DNA from 2 places in the Streptomyces sp. AK08-02 genome. Region 1 is predicted to be linked to the other one. Evidence: riboswitches for the same ligand, from Rfam matches in the RefSeq annotation. Region 1 holds a riboswitch; the other holds the start of a gene.
The links. Region 1 has a riboswitch for glycine ahead of gcvT (glycine cleavage system aminomethyltransferase GcvT). Riboswitches for the same ligand answer to the same signal wherever they lie in the genome.
Positions count from the first base shown of each region.

Region 2: it holds a riboswitch for glycine, as region 1 does, so the genes downstream of both, gcvP (aminomethyl-transferring glycine dehydrogenase) here and gcvT (glycine cleavage system aminomethyltransferase GcvT) in region 1, are expected to answer to the same signal.

Region 1 is NZ_JARAZV010000012.1:68,680-73,226, forward strand. Features, by position in the region: gene glyA (serine hydroxymethyltransferase) at 1-1,062, opposite strand, end outside; gene gcvH (glycine cleavage system protein GcvH) at 1,115-1,492, opposite strand; gene gcvT (glycine cleavage system aminomethyltransferase GcvT) at 1,617-2,735, opposite strand; glycine riboswitch at 2,896-2,996, opposite strand; gene PV734_RS25060 (AAA family ATPase) at 3,216-3,896, shown strand; gene PV734_RS25065 (enhanced serine sensitivity protein SseB) at 3,990-4,547, shown strand, end outside.
Region 2 is NZ_JARAZV010000026.1:8,739-13,285, reverse strand. Features, by position in the region: gene gcvP (aminomethyl-transferring glycine dehydrogenase) at 1-2,150, opposite strand, end outside; glycine riboswitch at 2,331-2,425, opposite strand; gene PV734_RS40445 (PRC-barrel domain-containing protein) at 2,540-2,911, shown strand; gene PV734_RS40440 (DNA polymerase IV) at 2,833-4,287, opposite strand; gene PV734_RS40435 (MerR family transcriptional regulator) at 4,342-4,547, opposite strand, start outside.

The sequences.
Region 1 (4,547 bases):
GTCGTTGGGGATCGCGTTCCGGTTGACGGTGATGCCGACCTCGTGGAGCCGGTCCTCCGCCTGCTTGCCGTCCAGTTCGGAGTCGCGCAGGTCGACGAGGACCAGGTGGACGTCCGTACCGCCCGACAGGACGGACACGCCGTGCTCGCCGACGTCCGCCCGGACCAGGCGCTCGGCGAGGATGCGCGCACCGTCCACCGTACGCCGCTGGCGCTCCTTGAAGTCGTCCGAGGCGGCGACCTTGAAGGAGACGGCCTTCGCCGCGATCACATGCTCCAGGGGGCCGCCCTGGAAGCCCGGGAAGACGGACGAGTTCAGCTTCTTCGCGAACTCCTGCTTCGCCAGGATGATGCCGCCGCGCGGGCCGCCCAGCGTCTTGTGGGTGGTGGAGGTGACCACGTCCGCGTAGGGAACGGGGTTCGGGTGCAGGCCCGCCGCGACCAGACCGGCGAAGTGCGCCATGTCGACCCAGAGGTAGGCCCCGACCTCGTCCGCGATTCGCCGGAACTCGGCGAAGTCCAGCTGCCTCGGGTACGCCGACCAGCCCGCGATGATCACCTTCGGGCGGTGCTCCTTGGCGAGCTGCTCCAACTCGGCCATGTCGACCAGACCGGCCTCGTCGACATGGTAGGCGACCACGTCGAACTGCTTGCCGGAGAAGTTCAGCCGCATCCCGTGGGTGAGGTGGCCGCCGTGCGCCAGGTCCAGGCCGAGGATGGTGTCGCCGGGCTGGGCCAGCGCGAACAGCGCCGCCTGGTTGGCGGAGGCGCCCGAGTGCGGCTGCACGTTGGCGTACTCGGCGCCGAACAGCTCCTTGACCCGGTCGATCGCGATCTGCTCGGCGACGTCGACGTGCTCGCAGCCGCCGTAGTAGCGGCGGCCGGGGTAGCCCTCGGCGTACTTGTTGGTGAGGACCGAGCCCTGGGCCTCCATGACGGCGACCGGAGCGAAGTTCTCCGAGGCGATCATCTCCAGGGTGGACTGCTGGCGGTTCAGCTCGGCGTCGACGGCGGCGGCGATGTCGGGGTCGAGCTCGTGCAGGGGAGTGTTCAGAAGCGACATGGGGTCAGTACGTCCTTACGTCCTTGTGCCCGGGGAACTCGGCTCGGGGGTCTCAGCTGCCGGAGATCGCGGTGTACTCGTCCGCGGAGAGCAGGTCGGCCGGCTCGTCGGAGACCCGCACCCTGAAGAGCCAACCGCCCTCGAACGGGGCGGAGTTCACCAGCGACGGGTCGTTGGAGACGTCCTCGTTGACCTCGGTGACCTCACCGGTGACCGGCGAGTACAGGTCGCTGACCGACTTGGTCGACTCCAGCTCACCGCAGGTCTCACCCGCGGTCACCGTGGCACCGACCTCGGGAAGCTGTACGTACACGACATCGCCGAGCGCGTTGGCCGCGTGCTCGGTGATACCGACCGTCGAGACGCCGTCCTCGGCGCCCGACAGCCACTCGTGCTCCTTGCTGTAGCGCAGCTGCTGGGGGTTGCTCATGGCCTGAATTCTCCTGTACGCGGGGGACTGGTCGTGCATGGGGTACCACAGGGAAACACCGCCTGCCCGTCAGCGGGCAGGACACGGGTTGTTGCCGACGCCGGAGCGCGGTCAGGGGGCAGGGTTACTTCCTGCGCTTGTAGAAGGGGAGCGCCACGACCTCGTACGGCTCGTGGCTGCCCCGGATGTCCACGCCCACACCCGCCGTACCGGGCGCCGAGTGCGCGGCGTCGACGTACGCCATCGCGATCGGCTTCCCGAGCGTGGGGGAGGGGGCGCCCGAGGTGACCTCGCCGATCACCCGGCCGTCGGCGACGACCGCGTACCCGGCGCGCGGGACGCGACGGCCCTCGGCGACCAGGCCGACGAGTACCCGCGGCGGCTCGTAGGAGGCGCGCTCGGCGGCCTCGCGCAGGGCGGCGCGGCCCACGAAGTCGCCCGCCTTCTCGAACTTGACGACCCGGCCGAGCCCGGCGTCGAAGGGGGTGAGGGAGGTGCTCAGCTCGTGCCCGTACAGCGGCATGCCCGCCTCCAGGCGCAGGGTGTCCCGGCAGGACAAGCCGCAGGGGACGAGCCCGACGGGCGTGCCCGAGTCGGTCAGCGCCTGCCACACCTTCTCCGCGTCACCCGGCGCCACGAACAGCTCGAAGCCGTCCTCGCCGGTGTACCCGGTGCGCGCGATCAGGGCAGGGACGCCGGCGACCGTGCCGGGCAGCCCCGCGTAGTACTTCAGGCCGTCGAGATCGGCGTCCGTGAGGGCGGCGAGGATGCCGGGGGCCTCCGGGCCCTGTACGGCGATCAGCGCGTAGGCGTCCCGGTCGTCGCGGACCAGCGCGTCGAAGCTGTCGGACCGCTCGACGAGGGCGTCCAGCACGACCTGCGCGTTGCCCGCGTTGGCCACCACCAGGAACTCGGTCTCGGCCAGGCGGTAGACGATCAGGTCGTCCAGGATGCCGCCGTCGGCCCGGCAGATCATGGTGTAGCGGGCGCGCCCGACGGCGATCGACCCGATGTTGCCGACAAGGGCGTGGTCGAGAAGGGCGGCGGCCTCCGGCCCGGTCACGGTGATCTCGCCCATGTGGGAGAGGTCGAAGAGGCCGGCCTTCGTGCGCACGGCCAGATGCTCGTCGCGTTCGGAGCCGTACCGCAGGGGCATGTCCCAGCCCGCGAAGTCGGTCATCGTCGCGCCGAGCGAACGATGCAGGGCGTCGAGCGCGGTAAGACGCGGAGAGGTGCTGCTCATCGGTAGTGCTCCCAGGGCATGACGGCGAGGTCGTTCCTCCCCATCTGTCATCGGAACCTGAGAGGTTCGTCATGACCGCCGGTGAAACGGCAGGTCACTGACTTGCACCTTGGGTGGAGCCACCGGTCATGACGACCCGCGGCCCGCTTTTCAGATGTGCCTCGCCCGCGCGGTAACGGGGCCTGAGAGATTCAAGGGAGGGACTTGCTCCTTCGGCGCCCGGGTACCCAAAGGGTCCCGGAACTCTCCCGCGCGGATTCAAGCGGCCGGTATGCAGTTGGCGGGCACATCATCGCACGCATTCCTTCGGCACGGCAGGGGGACCCTTCACAGAGGGGGCGCGGTCCCGCCACAGGCTCACACACCGCCCTGTAGCAGGCCTGTTGCAGTAATCGGACCCAACCGAGAGACACCGCGTATTACCTTCTCTTTACACTCGACGGGGACGGTACTTCCCGACCCCATGGGAGGACGAACACGGTGAACAGGACCACGGCGTATGCGACGACCTCGGCCCTCGCACTGACCGACGCGCTGCCCAAGCAGCCGGCCGGCCCCGCCCGGGAGGCGTGCGCGGCCCGCCCGGAACCCGTGATCCGCGATCTGCGGGAGCGCTCGGGCCACAGCCCGCACGGCCTCACCTTCGGCGCCCGCGACCTCGTCGTGGTCACCGGTCTGCCGGGCAGCGGCAAGTCCACACTGATGCGCCGGGCGGTGCGCGCCGCCGGCATCGACTCGCAGAACACCCGCGACCACTGGGACGCCCGTACGCCCTCCTTCCTCCCCTACGCCGTCTACCGGCCGCTGGTCCGCCTCGCCCACTACGCCGGACTGCGCCGCGCCCTGCGCTCGGGCGCCGGAGTCGTCGTGCACGACTGCGGTACACAGGCCTGGGTGCGCGGCTGGCTGGCCCGCGAGGCCCGCCGCCGGGGCGGCACCCTGCATCTGCTCCTCCTCGACGTCACCCCCGGCGAGGCGCTGGAGGGCCAGCGTGAACGAGGCCGGGGCGTCTCGCGGTACGCGTTCCTGCGGCACCGTCAGGCCGCCTCGCGGCTGCTGCGCTCGGTGGAGAAGGGGAACCTGCCGGACGGCTGCGGCTCGGCGGTGCTGATCGACCGGGACGCGGCGGACATCCTGCGCAGGATCGACTTCGCGGACTGACCGTCGTTTCCGCCGGGGCCGGTTAGGGTTTTGCCCATTAAGGGACTCCCCTTGAGGGACTCAGGACAGCGGTTCACAGCAGGCGGTAGGCAGATGGACATCCCGGCGGACCTTCCCCCGGACTTTCCCGGGGGCTTCCCCCAGGCACATCCCCATTCGCACGGCGGATGGCCGGGCAACGAGCTGGAGGAGGTGCTCTCGGCCTCCCTCGGCGTCCCCGGCGCGGGCGCCCGCATCGTCGAGGTCCTCGGCCGCAGCTTCGTCTGGGTTCCCCTTCCGTCCGGCGGTGGCCCCTACACCGGCCCTCTCGACCTGCCCACGATGGACATCGCGGGCCAGGCGTACGTGCCGGTCTTCAGCTCGGAGGAACAGTTCCGGCAGGTCGTCGGCGGCCATGTCTCGTACACCGTGGCCCCCGCCGTCGAGTTCGCCCGCGGCCTGCAGCCCCAGGTCGGCATCGCCGTGAACCCGGACGGCGTGGTCGGAGTCCCCCTGCCCCCGCAGGCCGTGGCCGAGCTCTGCCGCTCCGGCCGCACCCTCCTCGACGGCGCCGGCGGCGGCAGGGTCCGCCTCTACGAGCCCAACTGGCAGGAGGACCCGGTCGACTTCCTCGCCGCCGCGGCGACGGAGTTCGCCGGCACGGGCGTGGTC
Region 2 (4,547 bases), on a different contig from region 1:
CCCCCGTGCGGGATGCAGAACGTCTTGTGCAGATTCAGGTGCGAGACGTCCCCGCCGAAGTGCCCCGGCCTGGCCAGCCCCACCAGCGCGTTGAGGTTGGCCCCGTCGACGTACACCTGGCCGCCGGCCTCGTGCACCTGGGCACAGATGTCGGCGACATGCTCCTCGAACACCCCGTGCGTGGACGGGTACGTGATCATCAGCACAGACAGTTCGTCCCGGTACTGCTCGATCTTCGCCCGCAGATCCTCGACGTCGATCTCACCGTCCCCGGCGGTCTTCACGACGACGACCTTCATGCCGGCCATGACGGCACTGGCCGCGTTGGTCCCGTGCGCGGACGACGGGATCAGACAGACGGTCCGCTGCTCGTCACCGTTGGCCCGGTGGTATCCGCGTACGGCGAGCAGCCCGGCCAGCTCGCCCTGCGAACCGGCGTTCGGCTGCAGCGACACCTTGTCGTAGCCGGTGACCTCGGCGAGACGGTCCTCCAGCTCACGGATGAGCGTCAGATAGCCCTGTGCCTGCTCGGCGGGCGCGAAGGGGTGCAGCTGGCCGAACTCGGGCCAGGTGACCGGCTCCATCTCGGTGGTCGCGTTGAGCTTCATGGTGCAGGAGCCCAGCGGGATCATGCCGCGGTCGAGCGCGTAGTCCCGGTCGGCGAGCCGGCGCAGGTAGCGCAGCATCGCGGTCTCGGAGTGGTACTGGTGGAAGACGGGGTGGGTGAGGATCTCGTCGGTGCGCAGCAGCACCTCGGGGAGCGTGTCCCCGGCCTCGGCGTCGAGCGCGTCGATGTCGCCTTCGACCCCGAACGCGGTCCAGACGGCACCCAGCTGGTCCCGGGTGGTGGTCTCGTCACAGGAGACGGAGAGTCGGTCGGCGTCGACGAGGTGCACATTGACCCCGTGCTCGCGCGCGGCGGCGGCGACCTCACCGGCCCTGCCCGGCACCCGCAGGGTGAGGGTGTCGAAGTAGGCGCCGTGGACGACGTCCACACCGCCCGCCGTCAGCCCCGCGGCGAGGATCGTGGCGTACCGGTGGGTGCGCCGGGCGATGATCCGCAGCCCCTTGGGCCCGTGGTAGACGGCGTACATGCCGGCCATCACGGCCAGCAGGACCTGCGCCGTGCAGATGTTGCTGGTCGCCTTCTCGCGGCGGATGTGCTGCTCGCGCGTCTGCAGGGCGAGCCGGTACGCCTTGTGCCCGTCCGCGTCCACGGAGACACCCACGAGCCGCCCGGGCAGGCTGCGCGCGAACTGCTCGCGTACGGCCATGTATCCGGCGTGCGGCCCGCCGAAGCCCATCGGCACGCCGAACCGCTGGGTCGTCCCGACCGCGATGTCAGCGCCGAGCTCACCCGGCGAGGTGAGCAGCGTCAGGGCCAGCAGATCGGCGGCCACGGTGACCACGGCGCCGAGCTCGTGCGCCTGCTCGACGACCGGCTTCAGGTCCCGTACGACACCTGAGGCGCCCGGGTACTGAAGAAGCACCCCGTTGATCTCACGGCCCGCGAGGTCGTCCGGAATGCCCGCGCTCAGGTCGGCGACGACAACCTCGACACCGGTGGGCTCGGCCCGCGTCTCGATCACGGCGATGGTCTGCGGCAGGGCGTCCGCGTCGACGAGGAAGAGCCCCTTCTTGTTCTTGCCCATGCGCCGCGACAGCGACATCGCCTCCGCGGCCGCGGTGCCCTCGTCGAGCAGCGAGGCACCCGAGGTGGGCAGCCCGGTGAGGTCGGCGACCATGGTCTGGAAGTTCAGCAGCGCTTCGAGGCGCCCCTGCGAGATCTCGGGCTGGTACGGCGTGTACGCGGTGTACCAGGCCGGGCTCTCCATCACGTTCCGCAGGATGACCGGCGGGGTGAAGGTCCCGTAGTACCCGAGCCCGATCATGGACCCGAGGACCTGGTTCCGGTCGGCCAGCGACCGCAGCTCGGACAGCACTTCGACCTCGGTGCGGGCGCTCGGCAGATCGAGCGCGTCGGCGTTCCTGATCGCGTCCGGGACCGCGGCGGCCGTCAGCTCGTCGAGCGAGCCGTAGCCGACCTGCGCGAGCATCTTGGCCCGGTCCTCGTGGTCCGGCCCGATATGACGTCGCTCGAAGGGCGTTCCCTGTTCGAGTACGGCGAGCGGAGTGCGGTGGGCGGTCATTGCGGAGGCCTCCTGGTCGTCGCGACCTTCGAGGGGCACCACGACACGGGTGCCCGAACGGCCTCCCCCTCTGTCATCTCAACCTGAGAGCTTCACCGGGCCGCCAACGCGCTGACGTCCCGGCTTTCACCGTCGGTGAGAGCGGAAGCTGTCGCCATCCGCTCTTCTTTCCAGAGTGACCTCGTCCGTGCGGTACAGGGGCCTGAGAGATTCCGGGGAGGATTTGCTCCTTCGGCGTCCTCCGACGTTCCGGAGGACTCTCCCGCACAGGGTCAGCAGCCATTGGCCAGCCTACCAGCGGGCTCCACGCACACTCCTTCGAGTGGCCGCCTCAGCGGATGTGCTCTTTTGTAGTGTTTACGGATGAGTTGCGACCATACGGAGGCGCCGTGCAGACCGACATCGATCCGCGCAACCTGATCGGCCGCAAGGCCTTCGACCGCAACGGCACCAAGATCGGCACGATCGACGAGATCTACCTCGACGACGCGACGGGAGTGCCGGAGTGGGCGGCCATAAGAACCGGGCTGTTCAGCAGGGACGCCTTCGTGCCCCTGGAGCCCAGCGAACTGATCGACGGCACTCTGCGCATCCCCTTCGAGCGAGCCCTGATCAAGGACGCACCCGACTTCGGCGTGGGCCGCCACCTCTCCCCGGAGCAGGAACTCCAGCTCTACCACCACTACGGCCTCGACGTCGCTCCTCCTCCCCCCTTCCCCGACCACGACTTCGGCAGGCTGGCGGGCACGGACGACGCCTGATCCCCCGGTCCTCCGTCCGGACGACCGGGTCTTCGCGGCGGGGCGGCCACCAACGGCAGCGGATCCGCCGGCTCCAGCGCGGCGTCATCGGTCCGGAACGTACGCACCCGCCCCGGCTGCTCGGAGTCGGGCGTCTCGAACCGGACGGTCACCCGCCCCAGCCCGCTACCCTGCACCCACCCGTGCCCGAAGTCGGCATGCCGCACGTCGTGCCCGGCGGTCCAGTGCCGCTCGGCGGACGCCTCCGGCTCCTCGACGGCCTCGCGCTCCGCCTCCTCCAGCGGCTCCAGTGCCGCCAGCTCCCCGGCGGCCTGGGCGAACAGGTCCTCCTGCGTGTAGTCGGCGAGCCCGCTCACCCCGACGCCGAGCAGCCGGACGCCCCCGGTGGTGTCCACCGCCTCAAGGAGCCGGGCCGCCGCCTCCCGCACCACGGCGGGGTCGTCCGTGGGCCCCCGGAGCGTCTCGGACCGGGTCAGCGTGGAGAAGTCGTACCGCCGCACCTTGAGGACGATGGTCCGCCCGGACAGCCCGGCACCCCGCAACCGCCGCACACACCGGTCCGCCAGCCGCTGCACCTCAGTGCCCACCCGGCCCCGGTCATGGATGTCCACGTCGTAGGTGTCCTCGACCGACACGGACTTCGTCCCCCGCTCCGACACCACGGGCCGCTCGTCGTGGGCCAGCGCCATCGCGTACAGCGCGTGCCCGTGAGCCTTTCCCAGCAGCCGTACGAGCTCGTCCTCACCCGCCTCCGCCAGGTCGTCGACCGTACTCATCCCGGCCCGCCGCAGATGGTCCCCGGTGGCCGGGCCGACCCCCGGCAGGGTCCGCACCGACATCGGGCCGAGCAGTGCCCGCTCGGTCCCGGGCTCGATCACCACCAGCCCGTCCGGCTTGGCCTGCTCCGAGGCGATCTTCGCGAGCATCTTGGAGGCGGCCAGCCCCACCGACCCTGTGAGCCCCGTGACGGCCCGTATGTCCGCGCGCAGCCTGGTCCCGGCCAGCCGCGCCGACGCCTCGTCCCAGGCCGTGTCCCCGGCCTCCAGGTCCACGAACGCTTCGTCCAGGCTCAACGGCTCCACCAGAGGCGACAGCTCGTGCAGGAGGCCCATGACCTGCTCGCTGATCGACCGGTAGAAGCTGCCCCTGGGCACGAGATAGGCGGCGTTCGGTGCGAGCCTGCGGGCCTGCGCCATCGGCATCGCGGAGTGCACCCCGAAAACCCGGGCCTCGTACGACGCGGTGGCCACCACCCCGCGCGGTCCGAGTCCCCCCACCACCACGGCTTTCCCACGCAGGCTCGGCTTGGACGCCTGCTCCGCCGAGGCGAAGAAGGCGTCCATGTCGAGATGCAGGATCGTGGGCGCGTTTCTCACATCACCGATGCTGCCCTACGCCACTGACAATGCCCTGGACCACAGCGGCGCCGGTCAGACCGCCCGGTTGCGCCGCCGCGCCAGTTCGTCCGTGGGGTTGTGCCCGACGAGGGTCTCCCCGGTGTCGACACGCTCGCCGTGCAACTGCGAGAGAGCGCTTTCCACATCGCGCCACACCACGCCGACGGCAATACCGAAAATGCCCTGCCCACCCTGGAGCAGCGCGTGCACCTCATCCGGGGAAGTGCACTCGTAGACGG